3 regions of the Shewanella rhizosphaerae genome follow, and region 1 is predicted to be linked to each of the others. Evidence: predicted binding sites of a transcription regulator. Region 1 holds the regulator's gene; each other region holds the start of a gene.

Region 1 (10,218 bases):
GCGCCCTATGTGCTTGCCAAGGGGGTAGACGATGTGGCCTTTAAGATCCGTGAGATCGCCCGCGAGCATGATGTCGCCATCGTCTCGGCGCCGCCATTGGCCAGGGCCATCTATCACACCACCAAGATAGATCAGGAGATCCCCGAGGGGCTGTTTACTGCCTTGGCCCAGGTATTGGCTTATGTGTTCCAACTGCGTCAGTATCAGCAAAAAGGTGGTAAGCGTCCGACGCCTATCCCTATCAATCAGCCGATCCCTGATGAGCTAAAATATTAACGCTTTAAGTTGGTTAATTCTTATTTTGCGTCTGTACTGTCTGATATTTGTTCGTTTGTTATCCGCTCGAGTCGCTGCGAACTAAGCCGGCCTTAAGTTGGCGTACTTTTTGCTGAATCCTAGCTAGATGTCAAAGTTCAGGCGCTAGATTGATGGATTTGAAAGCAACGCTCGGTCAGATAAAACAGGTAAAACCCGCCAATTTTAAAGGGATAGGTACGCCCATATTGGTGCTTGCGGCGCTGGCGATGATCGTCTTGCCCATGCCGGCCTTCCTGCTGGATATCCTGTTCTCCTTTAATATCGCCTTGGCCCTGGTGGTCTTGCTAGTGGCCATCTATACCGACCGCCCCCTGGATTTTGCTGCCTTTCCCACTGTGCTGCTGGTTGCTACCCTGCTGCGTTTGGCGCTTAACGTCGCCTCGACCCGTATCGTCTTGCTCGAGGGGCACAACGGTGGCGACGCCGCCGGTAAGGTGATTGAGGCCTTCGGCTCTGTGGTGATTGGCGGTAACTATGCCGTGGGTCTGGTGGTGTTTCTTATCCTGATCATCATCAACTTCGCCGTGGTAACCAAGGGCGCCGGACGTATCTCTGAGGTGAGTGCTCGCTTTACCCTGGATGCCATGCCTGGTAAGCAGATGGCAATCGACGCCGACCTTAACGCCGGGATCCTTAATCAGGATCAGGCTCGTATTCGCCGCGCCGAAGTGACCAAGGAAGCCGACTTCTACGGTGCGATGGATGGTGCTTCTAAGTTTGTAAAAGGCGATGCCATCGCCGGTATCATGATTCTGGTGATCAACATCCTGGGCGGTTTCGTCATAGGTATGGCCCAGCATGGGCTGGACTTCTCATCTGCGGTCGAGATCTACACTCTGTTGACTATCGGTGACGGCCTGGTGGCACAGATCCCTGGCCTCTTGCTCTCTATCGCCGCGGCCTTGATGGTGACCCGTCAAAACGAATCTGGCGACATGGGACAGATGGTGATGAGCCAGATGTTCGATAACCCTAAGTCGTTGGCCATCGCCGCGGGCGTCCTGCTGACCATGGGCATAGTGCCTGGCATGCCGCATTTCGCTTTTCTCAGCTTTGGCCTGATCACCGCAGGCGGTGCCTATTTTCTGCATCGTAAGAAAGATCTCGACAGACAACGCGCCTTGGAGATCGCTAAGACCTCACCTGCGACTCCCGGCGATGCCAAGCCTAAAGAGCTTAGCTGGGATGATGTGCAGCAGGTGGACACCATTGGTCTGGAGGTGGGCTATCGTCTGATCCCGCTGGTGGATAAGGGCCAGGGTGGTGAGCTGCTTGGACGTATCAAGGGCGTGCGTAAGAAGCTCTCTCAAGAGCTGGGCTTCTTGGTGCCCGCCGTCCATATTCGCGATAACCTGGATCTGGCGCCAAACACCTATCGTATCTCCCTGATGGGCGTGGCCTCTGGTGAGGCGGATATTCGTCACGATTGTGAACTGGCAATCAACCCTGGCCAGGTCTACGGCAAGCTTGATGGTGTCGAGACCACAGATCCCGCCTTTGGTTTAGAGGCCGTGTGGATAGCCCCTGAGCTCAGAGAACATGCTCAGACGCTAGGTTATACCGTGGTGGATGCCGCCACCGTAGTGGCGACTCACCTGAGTCAGCTGTTAACCAACAACGCCTCCAAGCTGCTGGGCTACGAAGAGGTGCAGCAGCTGATGGATATGCTGGCCAAGCATTCGCCTAAGCTGGTCAGTGGTTTCATTCCCGATGTCTTGCCGTTAGGCACTGTGGTCAAGGTGATGCAGAACCTGCTTAACGAAGGTGTGTCGATCCGCGACCTGAAGACCATAGTTCAGACGCTACTCGAGTACGGGCCTAAGAGTAACGATACCGAGGTACTTACCGCCGCCGTACGTATCGCGCTTAAACGCATGATTGTTCAAGAAATAAGCGGCCCAGAGCCGGAAATTCCTGTCATTACTTTGGCGCCTGAATTGGAACAGATGTTGCATCAGTCTATGCAGGCAACGGGAGGCGAGGGGCCGAATATCGAACCTAGCCTTGCCGAGAGGATGCAAAAGTCGTTACTCGACGCATCCCAGCGTCAGGAGATGGTGGGCCAACCAGCCATCCTACTGACATCGGGTATGTTACGTTCGACGCTGTCGCGTTTTGTTAAACATACGATTCCAAATCTGCGGGTGATCTCTTACCAAGAGGTGCCCGATGAGAAACAAATTCGCATCGTATCAGCGGTCGGCCAGTAGAGGGTATTTAAGTGAAAATAAAACGTTTTTTGGCTAAAGATATGCGCTCTGCATTGGCCCAGGTGAAAGAGACATTAGGTTCGGATGCGGTGATCATGTCGAACAAGAAAGTTACCGGCGGTATCGAGATCGTCGCCGCGGTAGACTACGATGAGCCTAAGCCGAGCGTGGCGAAAAATGATGGAGCACCTCTGTCACCCAGCTTTCTCGATCTGGCCGAGGAGAAGGTTTCCATCGGTCGTCAGCCCATTAAGACAGAGTCAAAAAAACAGCCATCACCCGTGGCCGATTCGCTGCAGGCCCTGCTTGAGCGTCAACAAAATCGCGTCAGTCAGCAGCTAAGCCAATCGAATGAAGCACTCGAGATGCCTGCCTGGGCCCAGGGATTGAAGGCGCCAAGCGATGAGATGGCCGCGCCTAATATGCATGGCGGCATGCAGGCTAATCCCCATGCCAACACACATGAGAGCCAGAATTTTAACCGTGCCAAGCGCGATAAGAGCGCGCCGGCCAGCGAACTCGAGTCTATGCGTGAGGAGTTGGCATCACTTCGCAACCTGCTGACCCATCAGGTGACCTCACTGCTGACCGAGCAGAAGAGCCGCCTGGATCCTGTGGGTGCCATGTTAGAGAGCCGTCTTCTGGAAGCCGAATTTAGTCCTGAGGTTGCCGCTAAGTTGTCGGCCTTGAGCGAACACTATGTACCGGCGGATCTGGTGAAGGCGCTGCCGCGTAGCCTGGCGAACATGCTCGACAACCAAGGTGACGACATCGTTCGTCAGGGCGGAGTGGTTGCCTTTGTCGGACCGACCGGTGTCGGCAAGACGACGAGTGTCGCAAAATTAGCCGCTCGATTCGCCGCGCAACATGGTTCAGATCAAGTTGCATTAATTACAACCGATCATTATCGCATTGGAGCCTATGAGCAGCTGGCAACCTATGGCAAAATAATGGGGTGCCCGGTCAAGCAAGCTCATGATCTCAATGAGTTGGAACAAATTCTTTATCAGTTCCGCAATCGCAAGCTAGTATTGATAGATACGGCGGGCATGGGACAGAGAGATGTGAGATTGTTCCAGCAACTTGATAATTTAACTGCAAATAGCAGATTACCTATTCGTAGTTATCTGGTACTGTCATCTACAAGTCAAAGAAGAGTGCTTGAAGATGCCGTCGCGCAGTTTACCCGGATTCCATTATCCGGCGCGATTTTGACCAAATTAGATGAATCAGTGGCCTTGGCACCGGCGTTGAGTGTGTTGATTCAAAGTGGATTACCTTTGAGTTATGTCACCGATGGACAAAGAGTGCCAGAAGATATGCAAGTAGCCGACACCTTAGCCTTAGCCAACAAGGCCCTGTCGGTACTCGAAAAGAAAGTGCAACCAATACAGAATAACGAAAGGTCATATGAACAGGCCTACGCATTTGAGTAATATAATGAGTCGGGATCAAGCAAGCGGTTTACGTATGATGAATCAACCATATAATGAAAAAGTAAAAGTAATTGCCGTAACCGGTGGTAAGGGTGGCGTAGGTAAAACCAGCGTATCGATCAATACCGCCGTCTCCCTGGCCGAGAAGGGCAAGCGTGTGCTTGTGCTCGATGCCGACTTGGGGCTAGCCAACGTCGATGTCATGTTGGGCCTGAGAGCCGAGCGCAATCTCTCCCACGTATTATCTGGCGACGCTGACCTTGACGATATTATCGTACGCGGTCCAAAGGGGATTGGCATTATTCCAGCCACCTCAGGAACCCAGGCTATGGTCGAGCTGACACCGGCGCAGCATGCGGGCCTGATCCGTGCCTTCAGCGAGATGAAGACCCAGTTTGATATCCTGGTGGTCGATACCGCGGCAGGAATCTCAGACATGGTGCTCAGCTTCTCTCGCGCCTCTCAAGATGTGTTGGTTGTGGTGTGCGACGAGCCGACCTCTATTACCGATGCCTATGCTTTGATTAAGATTCTTAGCCGTGAGCACGGTGTATTCAGATTTAAGATTGTGGCGAACATGGTCAGAAGTTTGCGAGAAGGGATGGAGTTGTTTGCTAAACTTAGCAAGGTAACCGACCGTTTTCTCGACGTGGCCCTGGAGCTGGTTGCGACTATCCCCTTCGATGAAAACCTTCGCAAATCAGTTCGTAAACAAAAGTTGATCGTCGAGGCATTTCCTAAGTCGCCGGCGTCAATTGCTTATCACGGTCTGGCGAATAAGATTATTAGCTGGCCAGTGCCACAACAACCGGGCGGACACCTGGAGTTCTTTGTAGAGCGATTGGTTCAACGTCCCGAATATCAAGAGGATCGTACGAGTGAGTAAAGCCGCTGCGTATACTTGTTTAGATAACAAAGCTTCTATTGTCGAACAGTATGCACCGTTGGTAAAAAGGATTGCTCACCATTTACTCGCTCGTCTACCCGCCTCGGTGCAATTGGATGATCTGTTACAAGCAGGTATGATGGGCCTGCTTGAAGCCTCGGCCAAGTTTGATGGCAGCAAGGGCGCCAAGTTTGAAACCTTCGCCGGTATCCGAATTCGCGGTTCAATGCTCGACGAGATTAGGCGAGGAGACTGGGTACCCAGGTCGGTTCACCGTAATCAGCGACGCATCGCCCAGGTGATTGATGAGCTAGAACAAGAACTTGGACGTGACGCAAAAGACAATGAAATTGCGGATCGACTTGATATGACGCTCGATGAGTACCATCATATTCTTAATGATGTTTCCGTCGGGAAAGTAGTTGGAATTGAAGATCTTGGTGTATCGGTCGATGTAGTAAGACAGGAAGACGATCATCAGGACGACGCATTTGAGTCACTGGCAGAGACACAGTTCCACGAGGCCCTCGTCGAGGCGATTAAATTACTGCCAGAAAGAGATGGATTAGTTTTGTCGTTATATTATGACGAAGCATTAAATTTAAAAGAGATCGGTGCCGTACTTGATGTCAGCGAATCCCGGGTAAGCCAGATACACAGCCAGGCGATGCTCAGACTCAAAGCTAAACTCAAGCATTGGACCAAAATATAACGATTACATGAGCAATATAAAAACAGCTCCGCGGAGGAAACCTTGGACAAGAATATGAAGATTCTCGTTGTTGACGACTTCTCAACAATGAGACGCATCATCAAGAACTTGTTGAGAGACTTGGGTTTTAATAACACTCAGGAAGCAGATGACGGTTCGACAGCCTTGCCTATGTTGCAAAAAGGCGATTTTGACTTTGTCGTGACCGATTGGAATATGCCTGGCATGCAGGGGATCGACCTGTTAAAGGCTATCCGTGCTGATGACAACCTGAAGCACATTCCTGTGTTGATGGTGACTGCGGAAGCAAAAAGGGAACAGATCATTGCAGCGGCGCAGGCCGGTGTGAATGGCTATGTGGTGAAACCTTTTACTGCGGCGACATTGAAAGAGAAGTTAGACAAAATTTTCGAACGACTCGGTTAATCAAGGTTGAGCTATGCAGGCAGAAACTTCAGGGCTGATCAATCTAGCACAGGCCAAGCAACTCGTTGATCTGCTAGAGGCGGGTCAACAAGAGATGGCCGATGAGCTAATTCGCGATATCGCCAGCCCGATTCAGAAAGAGCTGTTTGACGAGGTGGGTCGCCTAACCCGTCAGCTTCACAGTGCCATAGTGGACTTTCAGGTGGACGGTCGCCTCGTGGAGCTGGCTAATAGCGAAATTCCCGATGCTAAAGAGCGCCTCAATTATGTCATCGACATGACGGAGCAGGCCGCTAATAAAACCATGGACGCCGTCGAAGAGTCTCTGCCCCTTGCAGATGCCCTTACCATGAACGTACAGGCCGTTAAGCCTTCCTGGGATCGCCTGATGCGTCGCGATATTCAGCTGCACGAATTTAAGGCGCTTTGCCATGATGTTCAGCAGTTTATCGAGCGCAGCGAATCCGATTCCAATCGTTTAAAAGAGTTACTCAACAACATATTGCTGGCCCAGGACTTCCAAGATCTGACCGGACAGATGATCCGCCGGGTGATCGAGCTGGTGCGAGAGGTTGAGAGTAACCTGGTCTCTATGTTGACCGTATTTGGCGAGCAGCCCCCCACGGATAAACCCCGTGCATCAGAGAAGTGCGTCGAAGCTGAAGGTCCTATTATGAACGCTGATCAGCGTGATGATGTCGTGACAGGGCAAGATGAAGTCGATGACTTGCTGTCGAGTCTAGGTTTCTAAGTAGGAGTCATATGAATGTCCTTTGATGTTGATGAAGAGATACTGCAGGACTTTTTGATTGAAGCGGGCGAGATCCTTGAGCTTCTCTCTGAACAGCTGGTGGCGTTAGAGAATAACCCCGACGACACCGAACTACTCAATGCCATCTTCCGTGGATTCCATACCGTTAAAGGCGGCGCCGGCTTCCTGAGCCTGACCCCCATGGTGGATGTTTGTCACGAAGCGGAAAACACCTTCGACCTGTTGCGTACAGGTAAACGTAGTGTCTCTGCCGAGCTAATGGATATCATCCTCCAGGCCGTCGACACCATCAACTCTATGTTTGCCGAGACCCAGGCGGGTGTCGAGCAAAGCCCTGCCGATGAAGGCCTGTTAGCTAACCTTAAATTATTGAGCTCTGGTGGCTTATTGCCATCTGAGCAGGGCGGGGCGTCAGCCGAAGCCGTTGCTGAAACGCCGGTTGAACCGGCTGTCGAAACACCAGCAGATGACGGTATCGAGCTGTTTGATATGCCGCTCGATGACGGTGTCGAACTGTTCGACGAGCCGGTAAACGATGCGTCCGTGACCTCTATCGCCGGTGAAGGCGACATAGATGAGATCGATGAATCTGAATTCGAAGCCCTGCTCGATGCCCTTCATGGCAGCGGTAAGGGCCCATCAAGTACGGCGCCTGTCGGTGCGGCGCCGATTCAGGCGAGCGATAGCGACGACATCACAGACGATGAGTTCGAGTCGCTGCTCGATGAACTGCATGGCTCGGGTAAATTTCAGGCCCCTTCGGCTCCTATTGCCAAGGTGCCAGAGCCTACCTCGCCGCCGGTGGATGCCGATGAGATCACCGACGATGAATTTGAAAAGCTGCTCGATGAGCTGCATGGCGCCGGTGCTGGCCCTGGCAGTGAGACAAGCAAACCAGTAGCTTCTGCCGCTAAGGCGCCAGCAGCCCCTGCGCCGAATAAGGTGGCCACACCTGCGCCGAGTAATGTTAAGGCTCAGAGCGTGAAGGCTCAGCCCGTTGAGGCGCCAGCTCCTAAACCTGTGGTGAAAGAGAAAGCCGCGGCCAAGGCGCCGGCGACCAATATGCCTCAGGCGGAAACTACAGTGCGCGTCGATACGGCGCGCCTGGATCAGATCATGAACATGGTCGGTGAGCTGGTATTGGTGCGTAACCGCTTGCTTAGCCTAGGGATTTCCCGCGATGATGAGGATATGTCTAAGGCGCTGGCGAACCTGGATCTGGTGACCGCCGATCTGCAGGGCGCGGTGATGAAGACGCGCATGCAACCGATCAAGAAGGTCTTCGGCCGTTTCCCTCGCGTGGTGCGGGATCTGGCGCGCAGCCTGAATAAAGAGATCGATCTTCGCATGATAGGTGAAGATACGGATCTGGATAAGAACCTGGTGGAAGCCCTTGCGGATCCTTTGGTTCACTTGGTGCGTAACTCGGTTGACCATGGTATCGAGATGCCTGACGAGCGTGAAGCCAATGGTAAGTCGCGTACCGGGACTATTACCCTTTCTGCCAGTCAGGAAGGTGACCATATCCTGCTCAAGATTGAAGATGATGGTGCGGGGATGGACCCAGAGAAGCTTAAGCAGATCGCCATCAAGCGCGGCGTGCTCGATGAAGACGCGGCGGCGCGCATGTCTGACGAAGAGGCTTATAACCTCATCTTCGCCCCGGGCTTCTCTACCAAGGTGGAGATCTCAGACATCTCAGGCCGCGGCGTCGGCATGGATGTGGTGAAGACGCGCATCACTCAGCTAAACGGTACCGTGCATATCGATTCCTTGAAAGGTAAGGGAACTTGCCTGGAGATCAAGGTGCCGCTCACCCTGGCGATTATGCCGACTCTGATGGTGGAAGTGGCTCAGCAGGTATTTGCCCTACCGCTGTCGAGCGTTAGCGAGATCTTCCATCTGGATCTGACCAAGACCAATGTTGTCGATGGCCAGCTGACCGTCATAGTGAGGGAAAAGGCGGTGCCGCTCTTCTATCTCGAGCATTGGCTGAGTCGTAAGGCGGTAAGCTTTAAGCATGGCGACAAGCAGCACGGTCACGTGGTGATAGTCCAGCTGGGTACCATGCAGATAGGCTTCGTGGTTGACTCCTTGATCGGTCAGGAAGAGGTAGTGATTAAGCCTCTGGGGACTCTACTACACGGTACCCCTGGCATGGCTGGCGCGACCATTACCTCAGACGGTGGCATTGCATTGATATTAGATGTACCCGGCTTATTGAAACATTACGCCAAGAACAAGAAATAACAGCTAGCGGCACAGCGAGCTAGAGGATCAGCGTGATGCCTAGAGGCGTCACGCTTTGTTTCGGCAGGGATCCTGTTGTAGATAGGAATTTGAATGGCCATAAAAGTATTAGTTGTCGATGATTCAAGCTTTTTTCGTCGCCGAGTCAGTGAGATTGTCACCAAGGATGCGGAGTTAGAGGTCATAGGAACGGCGTCTAATGGTGCCGAGGCGGTTAAGCTTGCTGAGCAATTAAAGCCACAAGTGATCACCATGGATATCGAGATGCCAGTGATGGACGGCATCAGCGCCGTGCGTGAGATCATGGCGAAGTGTCCGACCCCGATCTTGATGTTCTCATCCCTTACCCACGACGGCGCCAAGGCAACCCTGGACGCCCTGGAAGCGGGTGCGTTAGATTTTCTTCCTAAACGATTTGAAGATATTGCCACCAACAAGGATGAGGCGATCGCTCTGTTGCAGCAGCGCATCAAGGCACTCGGTCGCCGCCGCGTGTTCCGCCCCATATTGCCAAGAAGTGTGCCGCCAAGGCCTGCGACAACAACTGCTTCGACAGCGCCGGCACGAGAGATGGCGCCGCGTCCTGCACCGCGTCCGAGCGCGCCTGTTCCCCGCGCCAGCGGTAAGAGATATAAGCTTTTACTGATCGGCACCTCAACCGGTGGGCCTGTTGCGCTGCAGCGGATATTAACCAAGCTTCCAGCGAACTATCCTCATCCTATTCTGCTTATCCAGCATATGCCGGCGGCCTTTACGCCCGCCTTCGCCGCGCGCTTAAATGGCCTGTGTGCCATCGAGGTGAAGGAGGCGCAAAATGGCGATCAGCTCAGGGCAGGGTGCGCCTATTTGGCGCCCGGTGGCATGCAGATGATGTTAGAGCGTGGCGGCAGCTATGGACGCATCAAGATAGTGGCGGGCAGTGCCGACATGAATTATAAGCCCTGTGTCGACATTACCTTTGCCTCGGCCTCAAAGCTGAGCGGCGGTGAGACTCTGGCCGTGATATTGACAGGCATGGGGGCCGATGGCCGCGAAGGGGCCAGGATGCTTAAGAATGTCGGCGCGACCATCTGGGCTCAAGATGAGGCCAGCTGCGTCGTTTATGGCATGCCACAGGCGGTGACCGCCGCCGGGATCTCCAGTCAGTCGATAGCGCTCGATGATATGGCAGAGGCCATCATTCGCGAGAGCGGACGTGGCTAGGCAGC
Region 2 (10,218 bases), 240 kb from region 1:
TCACCAACCAGCCTGATGGCAGCATCTTGCTGTCTGATATCGAGGCGGCCATCAAGCCGGACGATTTCCATTTTGCCCGCACTCGTCTATTGAGTCTGGAAAACACCATTGGCGGCAAGGTGTTACCACAGTCCTATCTGGCCGAGGCTCAGGCGCTGGCCTTCAACAAGCGGCTCAAGATCCACTTAGATGGCGCCCGCATCGCCAATGCGGCGGTGGCTCAGAACCTGGATATCGCCGATATCACCCAGTATTTCGACTCTGTCTCTATCTGTCTCTCTAAGGGACTGTGCGCCCCCGTGGGCTCGCTGCTACTCGGTGATGAGCGGCTGATCAACAAGGCTCGCCGCTGGCGTAAGATGCTAGGTGGCGGTATGCGTCAGGCGGGGATTTTGGCGGTGGCCGGTGAAATCGCCCTGAACGAGCAGGTCTCTCGCCTGGCCGTGGATCATGAAAACGCCCGCTATCTGGCTGAGCAGTTAAGCAGCCTGGATGAGTTCGAGGTGGATCTCGCCGAGGTGCAGACTAACATGCTGTTTGCCCGTGTGGCAGAAGGTGTCGCCATCGACAAGCTGGCCGCGTCACTGAAGGCATCTGGTATCCTCATCAGCCCGGGCAAGACGCTGCGGCTGGTCACTCACGCCGATATCCTCCGCGAAGATATCGATCTCTTTATCGATAAGCTCAAGTCGCTGCTCTGAGCGATTAGCCTAGCGAGACAGCCATAGTGAAAGCAAAAAGCCATCCTCAGGATGGCTTTTTTGTTATCAGGTAAACGGCCTAGTGATGGTGGTCGTGGCCGCCTTCAAGCTGCTTGCCATCGGCCGAGTAGAAGCCTGAGCTGCCGTGCTGAATGAAGCCCTGGGTGATCATCTTGGCGATGAAAGGGTCAGACTCGCTGTCGCCCACATCGGCAAAGTCGAGGTCTTGGTAACCCGAGGTCAGCAGGTCGAAACCTTGCTGATTGATAGGGGTCAGCTTGGTGAGTTGATAGTGAAGCTGCTGCTCGCCCTGGGTAATGGTCAGGCTGGCGGGTAGCTGGAGTTCGTTTATCCAGTCAAGTTCCAGAGACTGCTGCTTGCCTTGGGCTTGTGCTTTGCCCTTATGGGAGCCGCTGTTGTGAGTGTAGCTTTGCTGGGTAAAACAGGCATCTTGATGCTGCTCGCCTTTATCGAATTGGTTCAAGGCGGCGGGGGCGATCAGATGAAACTGCTTGTCGATATCCGTATGAATATTAAGGGCCAGCAGATCGCTACGGCGATAGCTGATAGAGCGTTTCTGCTCGGGGAAGTAGCGTACATACTCGCCATTCTTCTGCCAGGCCTCATAGCTTACCGGGCCGCGCTGATAGATGATGGTGTCGTCGAAGCGGGTCAGGATCAGCTGGTGGGCTTGCGCCTTATCATCATTTCCTGCGGTTATTTGATAGCTGGCTTGAAAGCGCGTCGGCTGAGCGGCGCTGTCGCAGATCAGCGTACTGACGGCATGCTGATGTCCTTGGCTGTCTGACTGAGCGTGAGCCATGGCTAGTTTTCCAAGGAGCAGGTTGCCCATTAGCAGGCTGCCGGTGACGCCTAAGAAGAGTGAGACTGACTTGAATGTTGAGCGAGACATAATAGACCTACTGATGTTTCTCTTTAACCAAATAAGCAGCCTGGCACCCTGCCCGAAACTAAGGGGCTGCTAGGGGCGTCAGGCTGCGGGTCGCTGCGCCTTATTGCGCTGCGGCGGCTTCTGCCTTCTTGACCAGGTCACCGGCATAGTTCATCACATGGAAGATGTGATTCTGCTCTACGGTACCCTCAACCAGGCTTGCTCCTGGACCACGGGCGAAGATGGCCACATCTTCACCGGCATGGGTTTCGCTTTCCAGCGGTACCAAGGCTTCCTGGTGGAAACCGGCACTCTGGGTGTCGATGTAGTTCAGATCCACACGACCAGGCTCTGCGGCGTAGTTGTAACGCTCGTCGCCACCAGTTTCCAGTGAGCCAAAGCCCAGACCGTTGGCATAGCCAACAGTGGTGTATGGCATGCCGTTGGCATCGGTAGAGTTAGTCACAGACGGCTGACCGTTTGCGTCGTTGCTCTTAACCAGACCCAGGATAGGGTTACCACGGGTTGGATAACCTGCGATGGTGAACACATGGCTGTGGTCGGCGGTGACCATCAACAGGGTGTCATTAGCCGAGGTCTTTTCCATGGCCACACGTACTGCCTCAGACAAGGCGATGGTGTCGTGCAGGGCACGGGCCGCGTTACCGGCATGGTGAGCGTGGTCGATACGACCGGCTTCGACGATCAGCACGAAGCCTTTGTCGTTCTTGCTCAGAATGTCGATACTCTTAGCCGTCATCTCTGCCAGTGAAGGCTCGCCGTTTACGCCATCTTCGACTCTGTCATAGTCATATTCCATGTGAGACGAGTTGAACAGACCCAGGGCGTGCTCTGTGGTGCTTGTGTCCATGGCTAGGAAGCTGTCACGGTCGGTAACATAGGCGGCGTTAGGGTACTGCGCCATCCACTCGGCGGTCAGGTCGCGACCATCTTTACGCTTACCAGCCTTGCCTTCTGGATCGACAGTGGTGTTAGGGATGAAGGCGCGTCGACCACCACCCATGACCACGTTGATCCCCTTGCCGTCGTTGAAGTCCAGCATCTGGGCGGCAATGTCTTTACAGCCATTGGTAACGGCTTCGGCCGGCAGGTTGCTATCTGCTTCCCAATCACGCTCTGGCACATGGGCATAGGTCGCCGCAGGGGTAGCGTGAGTGATACGGGCGGTAGAGACCACTCCGGTAGACATGCCCGCCATGGCGGCCAGTTCCAGTGAGGTGACCAGGTCTTGGCCTGTAGTTGATGAACAGACACCGCGCTCGACGCCTTCACCCTGAGAGATCACGCCTACGTCTGTCTTCACACCTGTGACCATTGCGGTCATGGTGCCGGCAGAGTCTGGCGTTTGGCCATCGACGTTATAGGTCTTAGCCAGGCCGAGGTGAGGTAGGGTCTCGAAAGAGAGTGAGTTCTCTTCACCTGTCTGACCTTTTAGCTGACCGTCGAGGATGCGCGCCGCAGTCACGGTTGACACACCCATGCCGTCGCCCACAAACAGAATGATGTTCTTGGCGGCACCAGCTTCATTGTTGTTGGTCATACCCGACGCCTTAGTGACGCGGTTTTGGCCATCGATATACCATTGGTTAACGCCGGTCCAGTCTTTGCCGTTAGTGCCGTTGCTACCGTCGGTACCTGGCGTACCCGCGGTGCCATCTTTACCGTTATCACCGTCGCTACCACAAGCCGCTAGGCCGAGAATGGCTGCTAGAGACAGTACTAGTAGTTTCTTATTCATTTTGTTGCTCCCAATTAATACTTAGTACCGCCAAGCGCTTGGGCTTGGTTGATGATGTGGAAAATGACGTTCTGTTCCATCACGCCCTGTACCAGGTTTGAGCCTGGGCCTGTGGCGTGCAGACTGATATCTTCACCGGCGTGCGTCTCACTACCCATAGGGATGAGTGATTGCTGCATAAAGTCTTTGTCTTGCGTATCGACAGAAGATAGGTCGTCACGATTACCCACAACGGCGCCAGGACCATTGGTGTAACCTAGGGTGGTGTATGGCTTGCCATCTAGGGCGGTTGAAACAGTGCCGTCTACGCCATGTACCAGACCAAGGATAGGGTTACCACGCTTTGGATAACCTGCGATGGTGAACACGTGGCTGTGGTCGGCGGTAACCAGGATCAGTGTCTCATCTGGGTTGGTGTTTTCTACCGCGGCCTTAACGGCGTTAGAGAGTTCGACGGCGTCAGCCAGGGCGCGCTTGGCGTTGCCCGCGTGGTGACCGTGGTCGATACGACCCGACTCGACGATCAGCAGGTAGCCGTTGTCGTTCTTCTTCAGCATCTCGATAGACTTCTCAGTCATTTCGGTCAGTGAAGGCTCGCCACCTACATCGTCGGCGCGATCGGCTTCATATTCCATGTGAGATGAGTTGAACAGGCCCAGCAGGTGGTCTGTGGTGGCAACATCGATAGCGTCGAACTCTTCGCTGTTCCACACATAGGCGGCGTTATCGAAGTTTTCAACCCAAGCCTTGGTCAGATCCATGCCATCCTTACGCTGACCCTTCTTGTTTTCACCGTCGGTAACAGTGTTAGGGATGAAGGCGCGGCGACCGCCCCCCAGGGCGACTGTCAGGGCATTGTCTTTATCGCGCATGACCATCTGGTAGGCGATATCTTTACACTCGTTAGCCACAGCCTCGGCGGGCAGGTTGGCGTCAGATTCCCAGTCGCGCTCAGGGCTGTTGGCATAGGTAGCCGCTGGCGTGGCGTGGGTGATACGGGCGGTAGAAACTACGCCGGTAGACAGGCCCTTAGCGTTGGCCAGGTCAACCAGGGTGACCAGTTCGTTGCCTTTAGATGACAAACAGTTACCACGCAGTGACTGGTCAGAAACAGAGATAACACCCGCCTTAGACTTAACACCCGTGGCGATGGCTGTCATGGTGCCGGCGCTGTCAGGAGTCTGTTGGTTGGTGTTGTAGGTCTTGATCAGGGCGGTATGGTCGAACTTCTCGAAGCTTAGGAAGTTCTCTTCACCGCCTTGGTTACCGGCCATCTGTTGGCCTTGGTAGATACGCGCGGCGGTCAGGGTAGAGATCCCCATACCATCGCCCACAAATAGAATGACGTTTTTGGCCTTTGCTTTGGTTTCTAGTGTGGCCTTGTCTGACACCCGTTGGGCACTTTCCTTATACCAATGGCTGTCTGTCTGAACACTGGGTAACACGGCGCTGTTGGCGGCCATGGTTACTAGGCTGCAAGAGATCAACGCAGCTAATCTTTTTATCATCATCACTTTCATCATCCGTATTGGGTTGAAGTAAATTGTTCGCTATTTGAGATAAAGCGGCCTGATTGTCAGGTATCCAGATGACAGAATTGATGAATTAAGATTGCAGTTATGTGAAGCTAAGATGTCGAAACCCTTTTTATACCTGAGTTAACTTGGTGCAAAGGGCACTAAAACGGTGAGATAAGTGTCGAAGGTGTAACTTTAAGTTATTGTTTTTATGTGCATTTAATTCTTGGTCTGTTTCTTGTAACGCTTTCGTCTGAGTCTATCAGGGAGAGCCCAAATGAAATATTACAGTCGACGCTTTATTAAACCCGAACATTTAAATCCGGCTAATGCATTGTTCGGCGGACAGTTATTAAGCTGGATAGATGAGGAGGCGGCCATCTTCGCGGCCTGTCAGATGAATAGCCAGAGCATAGTCACCAAGATCATCTCAGAGATCAACTTCATGACCCCGGCGCGCCAGGGGGATGTGATCGAGTTCGGCTTAGCGCTCATCAGTGCCGGGGTGAGTTCCATCACCGTCTGCTGCGAGGTGCGTAACAAGGCGACCCGCCTGCCGGTGGTGACCATAGATAAGATGATCTTCGTAAACGTGGATGAGAACGGCCTGCCCAAGCCCCATGGTATGCGGGCTAATGCTGCCTAATAGCTGCTTAGTCGATGGCTAATAGCTGCTTAGCCGCTGCTTAAGAGCTGCTAAATAGAGTCTAAAGCTGCGCCAGGCGCCAGATTTAGCCAATAAAAAAGAGGGCGGATTTGCCCTCTTTATCTTTATCTTCAGAACAAGGCCACTAGGCCGGTCCGATTTAATTTTCTTTGCTCAGGTCTTCTTTGACCGATTTGACCGCATCGCGGGACGCATGACCAATCGCCTTGGTGGTGTCACGGGTGGCGTGGCCGATATCTGTGGTCACCTCTTTGGTGGTGTTACCTATTGAGCGACCTGCATGCTTAAGGTCGGCGCAGGCGCTAAGGGCGCCAAGGATCATAACCGCGCTAATAATTTTTTTCATAATGATCTCTTGTTGACAAAAGTTGTCACATTTTAACCCGTTAGCCCATCGAGCGAAAGCCTCCCCAAAAGGGAGGCTCATAATGGCTAGGGCTGGGCACTCGATTAGCGCCTCGACTGTTACTCGATTAGCGCCTCGACTGTTACTTGGTTAACGTCTTAGTGCAGCTTGAGGTGAGGGTGGATGATGCGGCTGATCCCTTTGGCAAACATCAGCAGGGTACCTTTAAAGATCCCATGTAGTTCAATTAGATGGCGCCGATAGAGCGAGGTATAAACGAACCTGGCTATCTTGCCCTCCACCAATACGCCACCGCCGATGAAGGACATCAGGTTGCCCACGGTATGGAACTTGGACAGGTTTACCAGGGAGCCGAGATCTTTATAGAGGTACTCCTTGCTGGGGGGCTGCCCGGCTAGCATCAGGCTGATGTTGTCGGCCGTCATCAGCGCCATCTGCCGTGCCGACTGGCCTCTCGGCGGCACCCAGGAGCCGTCTGGCTGTGGGCAGGCGGCGCAGTCGCCGATGGCGAAGATGTGGGGATCCCGGGTGGTCTGCATGTTGGGCTTAACCATCACCTGATTGATCTGATTGCTCTCCAGGCCACCTATTTCACGCATGAAGTCGGGCGCCTTGACCCCGGTGGACCAGATGGTCATGTCGCTGGCGATGGTCTGGCCGTCGCAGGTATGCAGCGCATTCTCATCCACCCGGTCGATACGAGTATTGGTCATGACTCGAACGCCAATCTGATTAAGCTGCTTTGTTACCGCCTGGGAGATCTCCTGCTTCTCCACCTTGGGCAGGATGCGTGAGTCGGCTTCGATCAGCGTAACCTCTAACAGGCTGGTGTCTATCTTATAGCCGAAGCCGCTGAGCTGCTCGACCGCATGATGCATCTCGGCGGACATCTCGACGCCAGTCGCCCCGGCGCCGACCACGGCGATTTTGATCTTGTCGTCCAGCTGGTGGTGGCTGGCATAACGCATAAATTTATTGAGCAGCATGGTGCGGATCTGCATCGCCTGTTGGGTGTTGTCGAGAAACACGCAGTGCTCCCTGACGCCGGGGATGTTGAAGTCGTTGGCGATACTGCCGATGGCCAGCACCAGATAGTCGTAATCTATGCGCCGGGCAGGCAGGAGTTCATTACCTTTATCATCTAAGATGGGGGCTAGGATCACTTGCTTATGTTCGCGGTCGATATCTGTCATCGCCCCCTGCTGAAAATGGTAGCCGTGAGCTGCGGCATGACCTCGGTAGCTGATGGCATCTATGCCGATATCCAGCGCCCCTGTGGCGACCTCGTGCAGCAGGGGTTTCCAGATATGGCTGTCGGCGCAGTCGATAAGGGTGATCTTGGCCTTGCCCTTACGTCCCAGTTTACGACCTAGCTTGGTCGCTATCTCCATTCCACCCGCACCACCGCCAACGATGACGATATTGGCCACTGCACCCATGAGGCTATTGCTCCTATATTCAGCTTAACTTGATGATTGGCCGGCATTGTTCTGCCAGCAAAACTGTCTCGAATCGAGAAAAGTGTAAGCTTGAGGTGATATTTTGGCAATTAGCCTAAATTGGCGTGATTAAGCGAGTAAAAATAGCGGTTTTGTGTATAAATTATTGTTTTGCAAGTGATGTTGTTTCTACTTTTTGAGATTTTATCTAGTGTTGGTCACATTTTGGTGCGGTGTAAATGTGATCTAGATTGTTTTGCGAGCAGAAAAATGTGAGCCAGATCGAGTGTGTGATCTGGCTCCGGGGGATGGCTACGCGGCAGAGTCGAGCTTAGATAATCTCTGGTGATAGTCTTTGATCAGATGCGCCATGATCTCCTGTACCGAGCTGTCTTTGGTGGCATCGTCCATGAAGATCTTAAAGGTCACTAATACATGGCCATCATTTTTCAGGCGGTCGCTCTGCATCGAGAAGTAGGCACTCTCACCATCGGCTTCTCTGACGATAAAGCCATCTTGTTCGAAGATACGGTGGCCGGATCTGTCGTGCCACTTGGTGATGCGATTCAGGCCGATTTCGCATGACTGATTGAATTCAATATGGTTTTGCCATGTAGTTGGGTGAGCGGGATCCTTAATGTGCGGGCATCTGACTGTATAGTTATAGACATGAGAAATGGCTGTCATAAATTACCTTCCTGATTATGGATACAAGGGCCATCATAGGCACTGCATTTCTTTAGGGTCAACAACTATTCGTCCTGTATTTGCCGATTTACCCGGCCATGGGAGAAGACCCTTGACCTGTTGTAGCACGATAGGATTGGCCATAACCTTGTGCTGTGTCTCATTTTTAAGCCCATTTTGCCATCTGCTTAATAAAGCATCAGCTAATAGACGTTTTTAACCCGAATCGGCCTATTTTGTTCAAACTCACGCTCAGAAAAATCCACTGACCCGCGCTGCTAATCCAAGATGAAAAATTTAAAAAATGCCAAATGAGTCAGTTAATTGGCCTTGCTATTCCTGGTGAAAGCATTAGCTTGTTACTAATATGATAAGCAGTTGTAAATGACGCTGCCCGTCATTCTCATCTGTCTGCCGTCTGATGAAAGTTATCCATGAATTGTCGCTTGGCGCTCTGGAGGCCCTAATGCTTGGTAGAAACGCTTCACCTCTCGCTCGACTCACCCTGTTTAGCGCGGCGCTGCTGCTCGCGGCTTGCGGCAAGGCGCCGGCCCCTGGGCCCGCCGTTATGCCCAGCGTGATAGTTAACACCGCCCAGGTTAAGGAGATCCGCGCCAAGACGGAGATCGTCGGTCGCACCCGGGCATCGGAAGATGTGGTGATCAAGTCGCAGATCCAGGGACAACTCCTTAAGCGCACCTTTGTCGAGGGGGAAGACATAGATGCCGGCGAGCTGCTGTTTGAGATAGACCCCTCCACCTTCGAGGCCGAGCTGGCGCAGCAACAGGCGGTGCTCAAGCAGGCCATCGCCTCTCGCGATGTTGCTGTGATGAACTGGGAGCGTGGCCGTCGCCTGCTACCCGATGGCATGATCAGCGCCCAGGACATGGATGAGCTTACCAGTCGTAAGCTGACCACGGCAGCGGGTGTGGTGCAGGCCGAAGCGGCGGTGAAGGCCGCCGAGTTGCAGCTCAGCTATACCAAGGTTTACGCGCCTATCTCGGGCCGTATCAGCGGCGCCAAGGTGAGCCAGGGGGATATCATCACGCCTCAGTCTGAGCTGGCCAGCCTGGTGCAGTTGCAGCCCATGTGGGTTAACTTCCAGGTTGCCGAGAAGACCATCATCTCCGCCAAACAGAACTTTTCCAAGGCCGCCAAACATGAGGTGAAGATCTCGGATATCGTGATCCGCCTGCGCCTGCCCAACGGCACCATGTTCGACGAGACAGGGTATATCGACTTTATCAGCAATAGGGTCGATGCCGCCACCGGCACCCTGGAGCTCAGGGCCACCTTCAACAATGAGAGCAAGCTGATGCTGCCCGGGCTGTTTGTGACTCTGGTTATCGAGTCCCCCATTAGCGAGCAGGCCATCTTAATTCCACAGGCGGCGGTGCAGGAAGATCAGCAGGGACGTTTCGTCATGGTGCTGGATGGTGACAACAAGGTGCAGAAGCGGGTGGTCGAACTGGGTGACAGATTCGGCGTCGACTGGCGCGTGCTCAGTGGCCTCAACGAGGGTGAACGTATCGTGGTGGATGGTCTGCAGAAGATCCGTCCGGGTATCGAGGTGAAGGCCGTCGAGCAGCAGGCGGTGCCTTTCCAAGAAGCTAACGATGCCTAATCGGGGGTCATTATGATCAGTGAGTTTTTTATTCATAGGCCGAAATTTGCCTTCGTGATCTCAACCGTGCTGACCCTGGTGGGCTCGATCTCCATCCCCATCTTGTCGGTGGCCGAGTTTCCCGAAATTGCGCCGCCTCAGGTGAGCGTTAGCACCAGTTATTCCGGGGCCAGCGCCGACATAGTCAAAGACACCATAGCCCAGCCCATAGAGGCGGAGGTTAACGGTGTCGAGGGGATGCTCTACATGCAGTCCAAGAGCGCCAACGACGGCAGCTACTCCCTCAACGTCACCTTCGATGTGGGCACAGACGCAGACATGGCCCAGGTGAAGGTACAAAACCGGGTGCAGCAGGCGATGCCCAGACTACCCGAGGAGGTGAAACGCCAGGGTGTGAAGGTTGAGAAGCAGAGCCCCAATATCCTCATGGTGGTAAACCTGGTTTCCCCCAACGAGACCTTCGATTCCCTGTTTATTACCAACTATGCTGGCCTTAACGTCAAAGACGCCCTGGCGCGGCAGAATGGTGTCTCTAAGGTGCAGGTGATCGGCGCCCTGGATTACG
Region 3 (10,218 bases), 1.7 Mb from region 1:
TTCGAATCAGACAGTATCGATCTGATCAATCTTGAGCTTAATTTGGCCACTGCGCTGCAAGATAGTGGCGAGAGCCAGGCCGCCCACGAGCATTTCAACAATGTCATTCATGTCTACCGAAAACACTTTGGCCGCGATGCCATAGAGCTTGTCGACCCCTTGATTGGCGCCGCCCAGACCATGGCCGCCTCGAGAGAGAAGGTGGATCTGTTCAAGCAGGCGATCGCCATCGCCGAGGACGCCGATAAGCCGCTGCTGGTGGCCGAGGTGAAGATGTTGACCTTTCATGGTCTGGCATCGACCCATTTCTATACCCGGGAGATACGTGACGAGGCGCTGGAAGCCTATGAGATCTATCGTCAAGAGATGCCGGCCGATGCTATGGCAAGGCTCAAAGCCACCTACTATGTCGGCATGATCAAGGCGGCGGAGAAGAAGTATGACAAAGCGGTCCCTCTGCTCGAAGAGGTGATCAAGCAGTTCTCCGTGCTCGACTTTAGCCATCCCTACAAACTGGCCGCCCATGCGCGTCTGGTGGAGATCTATGAGGCCGAAGGCGAGAGCGACAAGTCGACTCAGCATTGTGTGGCGATCGGCAGCATGAAGCCCTGGTCTGACGAACAGGAGCAGGCGCCCCTCTATCGGGAAGCGCCAAAGTACCCTATCTCCTATGCCAGAGATCGACGGGAAGGCTGGACCCAGATGTCCTTTACCGTGGATGAGCAGGGGTTTGTGCGTGACCCTGTGGTGCTGGCCTCTGAAGGGGGGCAGCAGTTTACCCGCGAGTCGCTAAAGGCCATCAAGCGCTGGCGCTACGCCCCTAAGTTTGTCGATGGTAAACCCGTACCGGCCGAGGTGAGCGTGCAGCTCGAGTACAAGGTCAACTAACAAAAAGCCCGCGATAGATGCGGGCTTTTTAATGATACTTGTGGCCTAAAACAGCTTGCTGCCCCAACCCAGTTTGTTTCGAAGCACGTGGAAGTAGTTATAACCCTTGGGGTGGATCAGTCTGAGCCGCTCCTTACTGCGCCTGACGATGATCTCATCCCCCGGCAATACAGGTAGGGTGACGTGACCATCGCAGCTCACCTCCAGGGCGTCGCCGTTGTCCGGTGACACGACCAGCTTAATGATGCTGCAGGCATCCACCACGATTGGGCGGCAGGAGAGGGTATGGGGAAACATTGGCACCAGGATCAGGGCTTCCAGATTCGGCGTCAGTATGGCGCCACCGGCAGACAGCGAGTAGGCAGTCGAGCCCGTTGGGGTGGAGACTATCATGCCGTCGGCGCGCTGGCTGTACATGAACTTGTCGTCGATATAGACCTCGAACTCGATCATGTGGGCAATCTTGCCCGGGTGGAGCACCGCCTCGTTGACCGCTGTGTTGCTCGACTTCATCTCGCCGTGTCTGTGCACCTCAGATTCCAGCAGGAACCTGTGCTCTGTCTCATACTCGCCCTGGAGCACCTTGCCCAGGGCCTCTTCGAAGGTATCCGGGGGCAGGTCGGTAAGAAAGCCCAAGTTGCCTCGGTTAACGCCAATCACGCCGATATCGAAGCGGGCCAACACCCGTGCGGCGCCGAGCATGTTACCGTCACCGCCCACCACTATGGCCAGATCGCAATACTCGCCAATCTGCAGCAGATCCACGGATTTCACCTGTGGGCCTATCTCGGCGGCCACCCGCTCTTCGACATAAACATCGTAGGACTGCATGGTCAGCCAATGATGCAGACGTTTGAGGGTCTTATGGGTCCCTGAGTGATGGGGTTTGCCGATTAAGCCGATTGAGTGAAACGCTTTGCTCATATTTCTGTTTGATCCATGCCTTAGGGCTTGAAACCTCAAATTTGATCCCCATAATATGCCCAGAGCATGCAGAAACAAAGCATTTTTAGCTGGAGTAACAATGAGCAAAGAGTCAAACAAAGCCCAAGAACCACAGATTGAAGAAACCGAAGCTGTAGCCGTTGAAACCGAGGTGGTTGAAGATGCAGCCAGTTTGATGGACGAGCTTACCCAAGCTAATTTCCGAGTTGAAGAGCTGGAGCAGGCCCTGGCCGCTGCCGAAGCTAAGGTGGAAGAGCAGAAAGATTCTGTGATCCGCGCCGCCGCCGAGGTAGAGAACGTGCGTCGCCGTGCGGCGATCGACGTCGAGAAGGCCCATAAGTTTGCCCTGGAGAAGTTTGCCAACGAGCTGCTACCTGTTATTGATAACATGGAGCGCGCGCTGCAAGGCACAAGCAGTGAAGATGAGGCCACCAAGGCTATCTACGAAGGGGTTGAATTGACCCTGAAGACCTTCACCAGCGCCGTGGCCAAGTTTGGACTGACCCAGGTCGATCCACAAGGTGAAGCCTTTAATCCGGATCATCACCAGGCGATCGGTATGCAGCCTAGCGAGGAGTTTCCGGCCAATACCGTGATGATGGTGATGCAGAAAGGTTATATGCTAAACGAGCGTCTGTTGCGTCCTGCCATGGTGATGGTGTCTCAGGGCGGCGGCAGCGTCGATACTCAGGCTTAATTGGCTTAGGCTGATTTAAGTCAGTAAAAGAAAGAAATAAAAAAGGCCTCAATATGAGGCCTTTTTTGTTCGCATAAAATGGATTTTATTTCGCCAGATAGGCGCGGATCTGTGCTTCGATGCCCGGGCCATCCAGCTGTAGCTCGGCCAGGATCTCGCCGCACTCGCCATGCTTAATAAACTCATCGGGCAGTCCGATATTGAGTACAGGCATAGGCAGCTTAAGCTGTTGTAGCAGTTCGAGTACGCCCGAGCCTGCACCGCCCATGATGGCGTTCTCTTCCACTGTTACCAGCAGATCATGGCTGGCGGCCAGCTGTTTCACCAGCTCCACATCCAGCGGCTTAACGAAGCGCATGTCTGCCAGGGTGGCATCGAGCGCCTCGGCCGCCTGACTCGCCGATGCCAGCGTGGTACCGAAGTTGAGGATGGCGATCTTCTTGCCTTCGCGCTTGATCAGGCCCTTGCCAATCTCATAGGCGGTCATGGTCTCGACCTGAGGCTCGCCGGTGGCGCTGCCACGTGGGTAACGGATCGCCGTCGGTCCCTCATTGTAACAGTAGCCTGTGTAGAGCATCTGGCGACATTCGTTCTCATCCGACGGCGCCATGATCACCATGTTAGGAATGGCACGCATATAGCTGAGATCGAAGGCGCCCTGGTGGGTCGGGCCGTCTGGGCCGACGATGCCGCCGCGGTCGATGGCGAAAATCACCGGCAATTTCTGCAGCGCCACGTCGTGGATCAGCTGATCATAACCGCGTTGCAGGAAGGTAGAGTAGATCGCCAGCACAGGCTTGTAGCCCTCACAGGCGAAACCTGCGGCGAGCGTTACCGCATGCTGCTCGGCGATGGCCGCATCGAAATACTGATTCGGGAAGCGCTGGGAGAACTCCACCATGCCTGAGCCTTCACGCATGGCCGGGGTGATCCCCAGTACCTTGTCATCCTTCTGAGCCATGTCGCACAACCAGCGACCAAACACCTGAGAAAAGGTGGGGTTAGCCGGTTTCGCAGCTGGCTTGGCAAAGGTAGATGGATCGAACTTAGGCACGGCGTGCCAGCCGATGGGGTCTTTCTCCGCCGGCTCGTAGCCGCGTCCCTTCTTGGTCATGATGTGCAGAATCTGTGGGCCGGAGAGGTTACGCATGTTGCGCAGAGTCTCGACCAGGGCGTCGACATCATGGCCATCGATAGGGCCGATATAGTTAAAGCCCAGCTCCTCAAACATGGTGCCGGGAACGACCATGCCCTTGAGATGCTCCTCGGTGCGCTTGGCCATCTCCTTGATGACGGGCATGCCTTTGAGCACCTTCTTGCTGTTCTCGCGAATGGTGGTGTAGAGACGGCCCGACATCAGCTGCGCCAGGTGGTTGTTCAGCGCGCCGACGTTCTCGGAGATCGACATCTCGTTGTCGTTGAGTACGACCAGCATGTCGTTGTGTAGATCGCCGGCGTGGTTCATGGCTTCAAACACCATGCCGCCCGTCATGGCACCGTCGCCGATGACGGCCACAACCTTACGGCCAGCCTGTTCCTTCTCGGCGGCAACGGCCATGGCCAGCGCCGCACTGATAGAGGTGCCTGAGTGACCCACGCTGAAGGTGTCATATTCGCTCTCTTCCCGCCAAGGGAAGGGGTGAATGCCGCCTTTCTGGCGTATCGTAGGCATCTTGTCTCGACGACCCGTGAGGATCTTATGGGGATAGGCCTGGTGGCCCACGTCCCAGATCAGGCGATCGAACGGGGTGTTGTAGACATAGTGCAGGGCTACCGTCAGCTCGACAGTGCCCAGGCCAGAAGCGAAGTGGCCACTGGAGATGCCTACCGACTGTAGGAGATAACTTCTGAGTTCGTCAGCAAGTTTTGGTAGCACACCCTGGGGAAGCTGTCTTAATTCATCTGGGGTGTCGGCCTGTGCCAGCACAGGGTATTTCGTAATATCCAAACTCATAGCGAGATTCTTTGGCTCTTTATTATACTCTTCGCTCTATGATGAAACGGGCGAATTCGGCAATTAACTGGCTATTGTATGGTAATTTAGCCAGCGCTGATAGGGCGTCTTCGATCAAACTTTTCGCAGTCGCTTGGGCCCCGGATAAACCGAGTAGTTTCGGATAGGTACTCTTGTTCGATTCGCAGTCCGAGCCCTGGGGCTTACCCAGCTCTTCTGTACTGGCGATGATGTCCAGCACGTCGTCTTGTACCTGGAAGGCGAGGCCGATGGCGTTGGCAAATGTTATCAGATGGCTCGCTTGCTCATCTGTGACCTTGGCAGCAATGATAGGTAATTCTACTGCACAGCGAATCAAGGCGCCGGTTTTTAATCTGTGTAACCGCTTTAGGGTCTCGAGATCTATCTGTCTGTCGGTGGCGTTAAGATCCATCGCCTGACCACCACACATGCCGCTGTAGCCAGATGCCTTGGCGAGGGCGCGTACCATGGCCAGTTGTTGGTTGGCGCTCAGCTCGCTGCCTTCCTGGCTGATGATCTCGAAGGCCAAGGTTTGCAGCGCATCGCCAGCCAGAATGGCGGTGGCCTCATTAAAGGCGATATGCACTGTCGGCTGGCCACGGCGCAGGGCGTCGTCATCCATGGCCGGGAGATCGTCGTGGATCAGCGAGTAGGCATGAATACATTCGATGGCGGCGGCGCAGGCATCTAGCCTTTCCAGTGGAACACCCAGCATCTCGCCCACGGCGTAGACCAGAAAGGGGCGGATACGTTTGCCGCCAATCAGGGCGCCGTGTTCCATGGCGGCCTTGAGTTGTGGCTCGGTATCGTCTTGTGCATTGATAAAATGGCGCAGCTGGCCGTCGACGCGCTGCTGGTATCGCGTTATCGCTTCATTTAGCAATTATTCGCCCTCTGGCAGATAGGGTTGCAAGCTGGGTTGATCGTGTTCCTGGGTCAAGATAGAGACTTTCTGTTGGGCCTGTTCGAGTTTGCCTTGGCTGTTTCTGACCAGATTGATGCCGCGCTCAAATTGTTTGAGGGCGTCATCCAGAGAGACATCGCCCTGCTCAAGGCTGGTGACGATGTTTTCTAATTCTGTGAGTGACTCTTCGAAGGTCAGGTTTTCAGGTTTTTTGGCCACGGTGATTTTCCCAAGAATTTAGCGACAGACAAAGTATCTCAGTCGACCCTAGGGGTCAAATTGCGCTGTCGTATATTTGTGCAATAGCACGCTTTAAGGAGGTTTTTTTATAAAAAATTGAATTTGTAGCTAAACTTGCGTGTAAGCTGTCCGATAATTGAATTAGAACAATACTCAATTTTGTCAGATATTATATCGTAAACTCCCGTCTGCGGTTAGGCGAATTCCCGTCTAATTGACGACTTTTGTGTCGTCGTCCAGGTCCTGGGAGATGCCTTTCATTGCAAGAGTGAGTAGAGTAGAGACCTGTCTCGAGATGATTATGGTGTTGACTGAGAGCTTGATCCCGAGATCAAGGTATTAGCAACGGCCGATACTGTAAATGAGGAAGAGTTGTGGATTTAGCGACCCTGATAGGCCTGATTGGTGCATTTGGTTTTATTATCGGAGCTATGGTCAGCAGTGGTGGTATTGCCATCTTTGTTGACGTGCCCTCTGTGCTTATCGTAATGATAGGCTCTCTGTTTGTGGTGATGATGAAGTTTAACCTCAAACAGTTCCTCGGTGCGGTCAAGATCGCCGCAAAAGCCTTTATGTTCAAGATAGATAAGCCGGACGAGTTGATCGAGCAGTCGGTCACCATGGCCGATGCCGCCCGTAAGGGGGGCTTTCTGGCCCTGGAAGAGGCGGAGATCAGCAACAGCTTCATGCAGAAGGCGGTCGACATGCTGGTGGATGGCCATGACGGCGAGGTGGTGCGCGAAGCCTTGGAGAAGGATATCGCCCTTACCGAGGAGCGCCATAAAACGGGGATCAGCATCTTCAAGGCGCTGGGTGATGTGGCGCCTGCCATGGGGATGATAGGTACCCTTATCGGTCTGGTTGCCATGCTGTCTAACATGGATGACCCTAAGTCTATCGGCCCCGCCATGGCGGTGGCCTTGTTGACTACACTCTATGGCGCTGTAATTGCCAACATGATCGCCTTGCCGATCGCCGATAAGCTCTCACTGCGCATGGGCGAGGAGATGCTCAACCGTAACCTGATCATGGATGCGGTACTCGCCATTCAAGACGGTCAAAACCCTAGGGTTATCGAGGGCTTCTTGAAGAACTATCTCTCGGAGAAACAGCGGAATATAGACACGACGGACGGGGAATAGCCAGATGGCTAAGAAGGTCAAATGCGATTGTCCGCCCGCCGGGGCGCCCATGTGGTTGGCAACCTTTGCCGACCTCATGTCGCTATTGATGTGTTTCTTCGTCCTGCTGCTCGCCTTCTCCGAGATGGATGTGATGAAGTTCAAGCAGATCGCCGGGTCGATGAAGTATGCCTTCGGTGTGCAGAACAAGGTTGAAGTCAAAGATATTCCTAAGGGCACCTCGGTGATCGCGCTGGAGTTTCGCCCCGGTAAGCCAGAACCCACTCCCATCGAGATCATTAATCAGCAAACCAATGAGATGACCGAGCCCACCATCGAGGTGCAGGCAGGTGAAGACGATAGCGCCGGTGGCGTGCAGCAGCAGCGCGGTGAGCAGCGCGGCGGCGAAGCGTCATCCACCGCTCAGGAAGAGGCGGATGCCGAGGCCCAAGCCAAGCAGGAGAAACAAGACGCCGCGTCACAGGATCAGATCAACGATCAGGTGAAGAAGATGGCCCAGGAGCTCAACAAGGAGATCGTCGATGGGGCGATCGAGATTGAGTCCTTGGGGCAGCAGATCATCATTCGGATTCGAGAGAAGGGCGCCTTCTCATCGGGCTCTGGCTTCCTACAGCCTAGGTTTAAACCGGTGATCCGCCGAGTGGGCGAGCTGCTCAAGGATGTGCCGGGGATCATTACCGTCTCCGGTCACACGGATGATATGAATATCAGCAACGAACTCTACAGCTCCAACTGGGATCTCTCCAGTAAGCGCGCTGTGGCTGTGGCCCATGAGCTGGTGCGTGTGCCGGGCTTCGACCAGCAGCGGATGAAGGTGGTGGGCATGGCCAGCACCGCGCCGTTGGTGCCAAACGATTCGGCAGCCAACCGCGCCCGTAATCGCAGGGTCGAAATTGCCATCGAGCAGGGCAAGCCGAAAGAGTCAGACGAGATTCAAGTCGAGCAGTAGCCTGTTTCTCTCTAGGTCCTAGCTCAAGGCAACCCCCTCAAGTAAGGCGTCCACACCGGTGGACGCTTTTCATTTCTACCAGCCTATCCTCAGCCACTCTCTCAGGGCTGCTCAGGGCTGGATTAATCCATCTCTGAATAAATATTGTGCACATTAAGGGGATGTGGGCAGAAAATCCCTGCCGAGTCGCTGATTTATGGGCATTTGTGCACCGGGCTTGGTATAATGGCAAGATTGCTGTTTAAAATTATTCCCGCGGAACGCCCATGAAATTTATCGTAAAACTCTTTCCTGAAATCATGATGAAAAGCAAACCGGTAAGAATGCGTTTTACCAAGATGCTTGAAACCAATATCCGAAACGTGCTGCGTAAGGTCGATGAAGAGGCCAGAGTACAGCGCCAGTGGGATAAGATCATGGTCAGGGTGCCAGAAGACAAGCCAGAGATGATTGAGCGTTATGCCGAGCGTCTCGCCTGTATTCCGGGTATCGCCCATGTGCTGCAGGTGCGTGAGAGCACCTTCGAGTCGGTGGACGATATCTACCAGCAGACGCTGGCACTCTACAAAGAGGAATTGGCCGGTAAGACTTTCTGTGTGCGGGTAAAGCGTAGCGGTAAGCATGAGTTCAACTCTATCGAGGTAGAGCGCTACGTGGGCGGTGGACTCAACCAGTTTACCGAGGCGGCCGGTGTCAGGTTGAAGAACCCCGACATGACGGTGAACCTTGAGATAGACAACGAACATCTCTATCTGGTGGAGAAACGCATCGACGGCTTGGGCGGTTTCCCTATGGCGACTCAGGAAGATGTGCTGTCGCTGATCTCGGGAGGTTTCGACTCTGGCGTCTCCAGCTTCCAGTTTATCAAGCGCGGCTCTCGTACCCATTACTGCTTCTTTAACCTAGGCGGCGACCAACACGAGATAGGTGTGAAGCAGGTGGCCTATCATCTGTGGCAGAAGTATGGCGAGTCTCACAAGGTGAAATTTATCTCTGTGCCATTCGATCCTGTGGTGCAGGAGATCCTGGAGAAGATAGATAACGGCCAGATGGGCGTTATCCTCAAGCGCATGATGATGCGCGCCGCCAGCCGTATCGCCGAGAAAATGGGCATTCAGGCGCTGGTGACGGGGGAGGCGATGGGGCAGGTGTCCAGCCAGACTCTGACTAACCTGAATGTGATCGACCGCAGCACAGATATGCTGATTCTGCGTCCGCTGATCGTGATGGATAAGCAAGACATCATCAACATGAGCCGCGAGATCGGCACCGAAGACTTTGCCAAGTCGATCCCTGAATATTGCGGCGTGATCTCACAGAAGCCGACAGTGAAGGCTGTGATGGGTAAGATCCTCGCCGAGGAGGAGAAGTTCTCCGAAGACTTGATCGACCGCGTGGTGGAAGCCGCTGAGGTGATCGATATTCGCGATATCGCCGTCAGCATGGATACCAAGATCACCGAGACTGAAACCGTCGATGCGGTATCCGGTGGTGAGGTTGTGGTTGATATCCGCTCGCCAGAAGAGGAGGAGCAGAGCCCGCTTAGCCTTAACGGCATCGAGGTGAAGTGTATTCCTTTCTTCAAGTTGGCGACCCAGTTTGCCGATCTCGATAAAGAGAAGACCTATCTGCTCTACTGCGACAGAGGCGTCATGAGCAAGCTACAGGCGCTTTATCTGCAAGAGCAGGGCTATCACAATGTGAAGGTCTATCGTCCCGCTTAAGCGCTTTAAGCGGCCTTTTATAGAAAACCATGCATTAGAGAGCCAAGCATTCGAGAGAAAGGCTGCCAGAGGGCGGCCTTTTTTATGGGATGTTTCTATGGAGAGCTTCCACGCTTAGATCTATAAAACCTTGGATCTGTTTAGCTTCTGACGTAACGTATCTGGCGAGTCACTCTCGCCTTTACTGCCAGAGATGGGGTTGCTTAAGTTGGTTGGCTTAAAGCTGGCGGACATAAAAAAGCCGCATCATAAGACGCGGCTTGTTGCTTAGTGTTTGCAGCTGGCTAATGTTAACAGCTGGCTATCGTTAACTGCCGGCTGGTGATTACTCGGCGCGCTGGGCGCTGACGCTGGTGTCCGCCTGCTCGTCTTTCTGAGCAACCAGAATGGCGTTGAGGTCTTCATTCAGATCTTGCTGCATCTGCTCTAGGCCTTCGGCCAGTTGTGCGCTGATGGCGGCGTGCAGGTCTGTGGTATCGATAACGATTTCATCGGCAGTGGCAGCGGTTGAGGCTGAGAGCAGTGCGATGGCAAATATAGTTTTAAAGTTAATCATAGTGGTCGCCTCCGGGCGGCATATCTTGGGGTGTCAGACACTCCCCAAATACGTCGTAGAGGCTGTCTAACTTCAATCATTTCGTTGGCGCAAAATTTAACCAAAACCCCTTCCCTTTACAAACGATAAAATGTAACAATACGGATTAGAAAAACTAATTAAAATGTGAGACAAGGATCACTATGTCGAGACGTTTAC

The links. The regulator FliA, encoded in region 1, starts transcription of late flagellar genes. The targets are predictions, from matches to a motif close to CTAAAGNTNNNNNNNNNNNNGCCGATA.
Region 2: the regulator FliA is predicted to act here: its motif matches at 8,254-8,280, upstream of K0I63_RS05895 (cytoplasmic protein).
Region 3: the regulator FliA is predicted to act here: its motif matches at 5,758-5,784, upstream of pomA (flagellar motor protein PomA).

What each region holds. Positions count from the first base shown of each region.
Region 1 covers NZ_CP080420.1:1,547,739-1,557,956, forward strand. Annotated here, with positions in the region: gene flhB (flagellar biosynthesis protein FlhB) at 1-276, shown strand, start outside; gene flhA (flagellar biosynthesis protein FlhA) at 429-2,528, shown strand; gene flhF (flagellar biosynthesis GTPase FlhF) at 2,540-3,964, shown strand; gene K0I63_RS06935 (MinD/ParA family protein) at 3,969-4,850, shown strand; gene K0I63_RS06940 (RNA polymerase sigma factor FliA) at 4,843-5,562, shown strand; gene cheY (chemotaxis response regulator CheY) at 5,605-5,988, shown strand; gene K0I63_RS06950 (protein phosphatase CheZ) at 6,002-6,739, shown strand; gene K0I63_RS06955 (chemotaxis protein CheA) at 6,755-9,010, shown strand; gene K0I63_RS06960 (protein-glutamate methylesterase/protein-glutamine glutaminase) at 9,104-10,213, shown strand.
Region 2 covers NZ_CP080420.1:1,307,620-1,317,837, forward strand. Annotated here, with positions in the region: gene ltaE (low-specificity L-threonine aldolase) at 1-701, shown strand, start outside; gene K0I63_RS05865 (hypothetical protein) at 781-1,614, opposite strand; gene K0I63_RS05870 (alkaline phosphatase family protein) at 1,715-3,352, opposite strand; gene K0I63_RS05875 (alkaline phosphatase family protein) at 3,367-4,863, opposite strand; gene K0I63_RS05880 (acyl-CoA thioesterase) at 5,147-5,515, shown strand; gene K0I63_RS05885 (hypothetical protein) at 5,676-5,882, opposite strand; gene K0I63_RS05890 (NAD(P)/FAD-dependent oxidoreductase) at 6,041-7,342, opposite strand; gene K0I63_RS05895 (cytoplasmic protein) at 7,655-8,029, opposite strand; gene K0I63_RS05900 (efflux RND transporter periplasmic adaptor subunit) at 8,496-9,653, shown strand; gene K0I63_RS05905 (efflux RND transporter permease subunit) at 9,666-10,218, shown strand, end outside.
Region 3 covers NZ_CP080420.1:3,271,961-3,282,178, reverse strand. Annotated here, with positions in the region: gene K0I63_RS14340 (TonB family protein) at 1-888, shown strand, start outside; gene nadK (NAD(+) kinase) at 934-1,812, opposite strand; gene grpE (nucleotide exchange factor GrpE) at 1,913-2,530, shown strand; gene dxs (1-deoxy-D-xylulose-5-phosphate synthase) at 2,616-4,484, opposite strand; gene ispA ((2E,6E)-farnesyl diphosphate synthase) at 4,507-5,388, opposite strand; gene xseB (exodeoxyribonuclease VII small subunit) at 5,389-5,628, opposite strand; gene pomA (flagellar motor protein PomA) at 6,024-6,791, shown strand; gene K0I63_RS14305 (flagellar motor protein MotB) at 6,796-7,740, shown strand; gene thiI (tRNA uracil 4-sulfurtransferase ThiI) at 8,007-9,464, shown strand; gene K0I63_RS14295 (hypothetical protein) at 9,790-10,020, opposite strand; gene K0I63_RS14290 (transcriptional regulator GcvA) at 10,203-10,218, shown strand, end outside.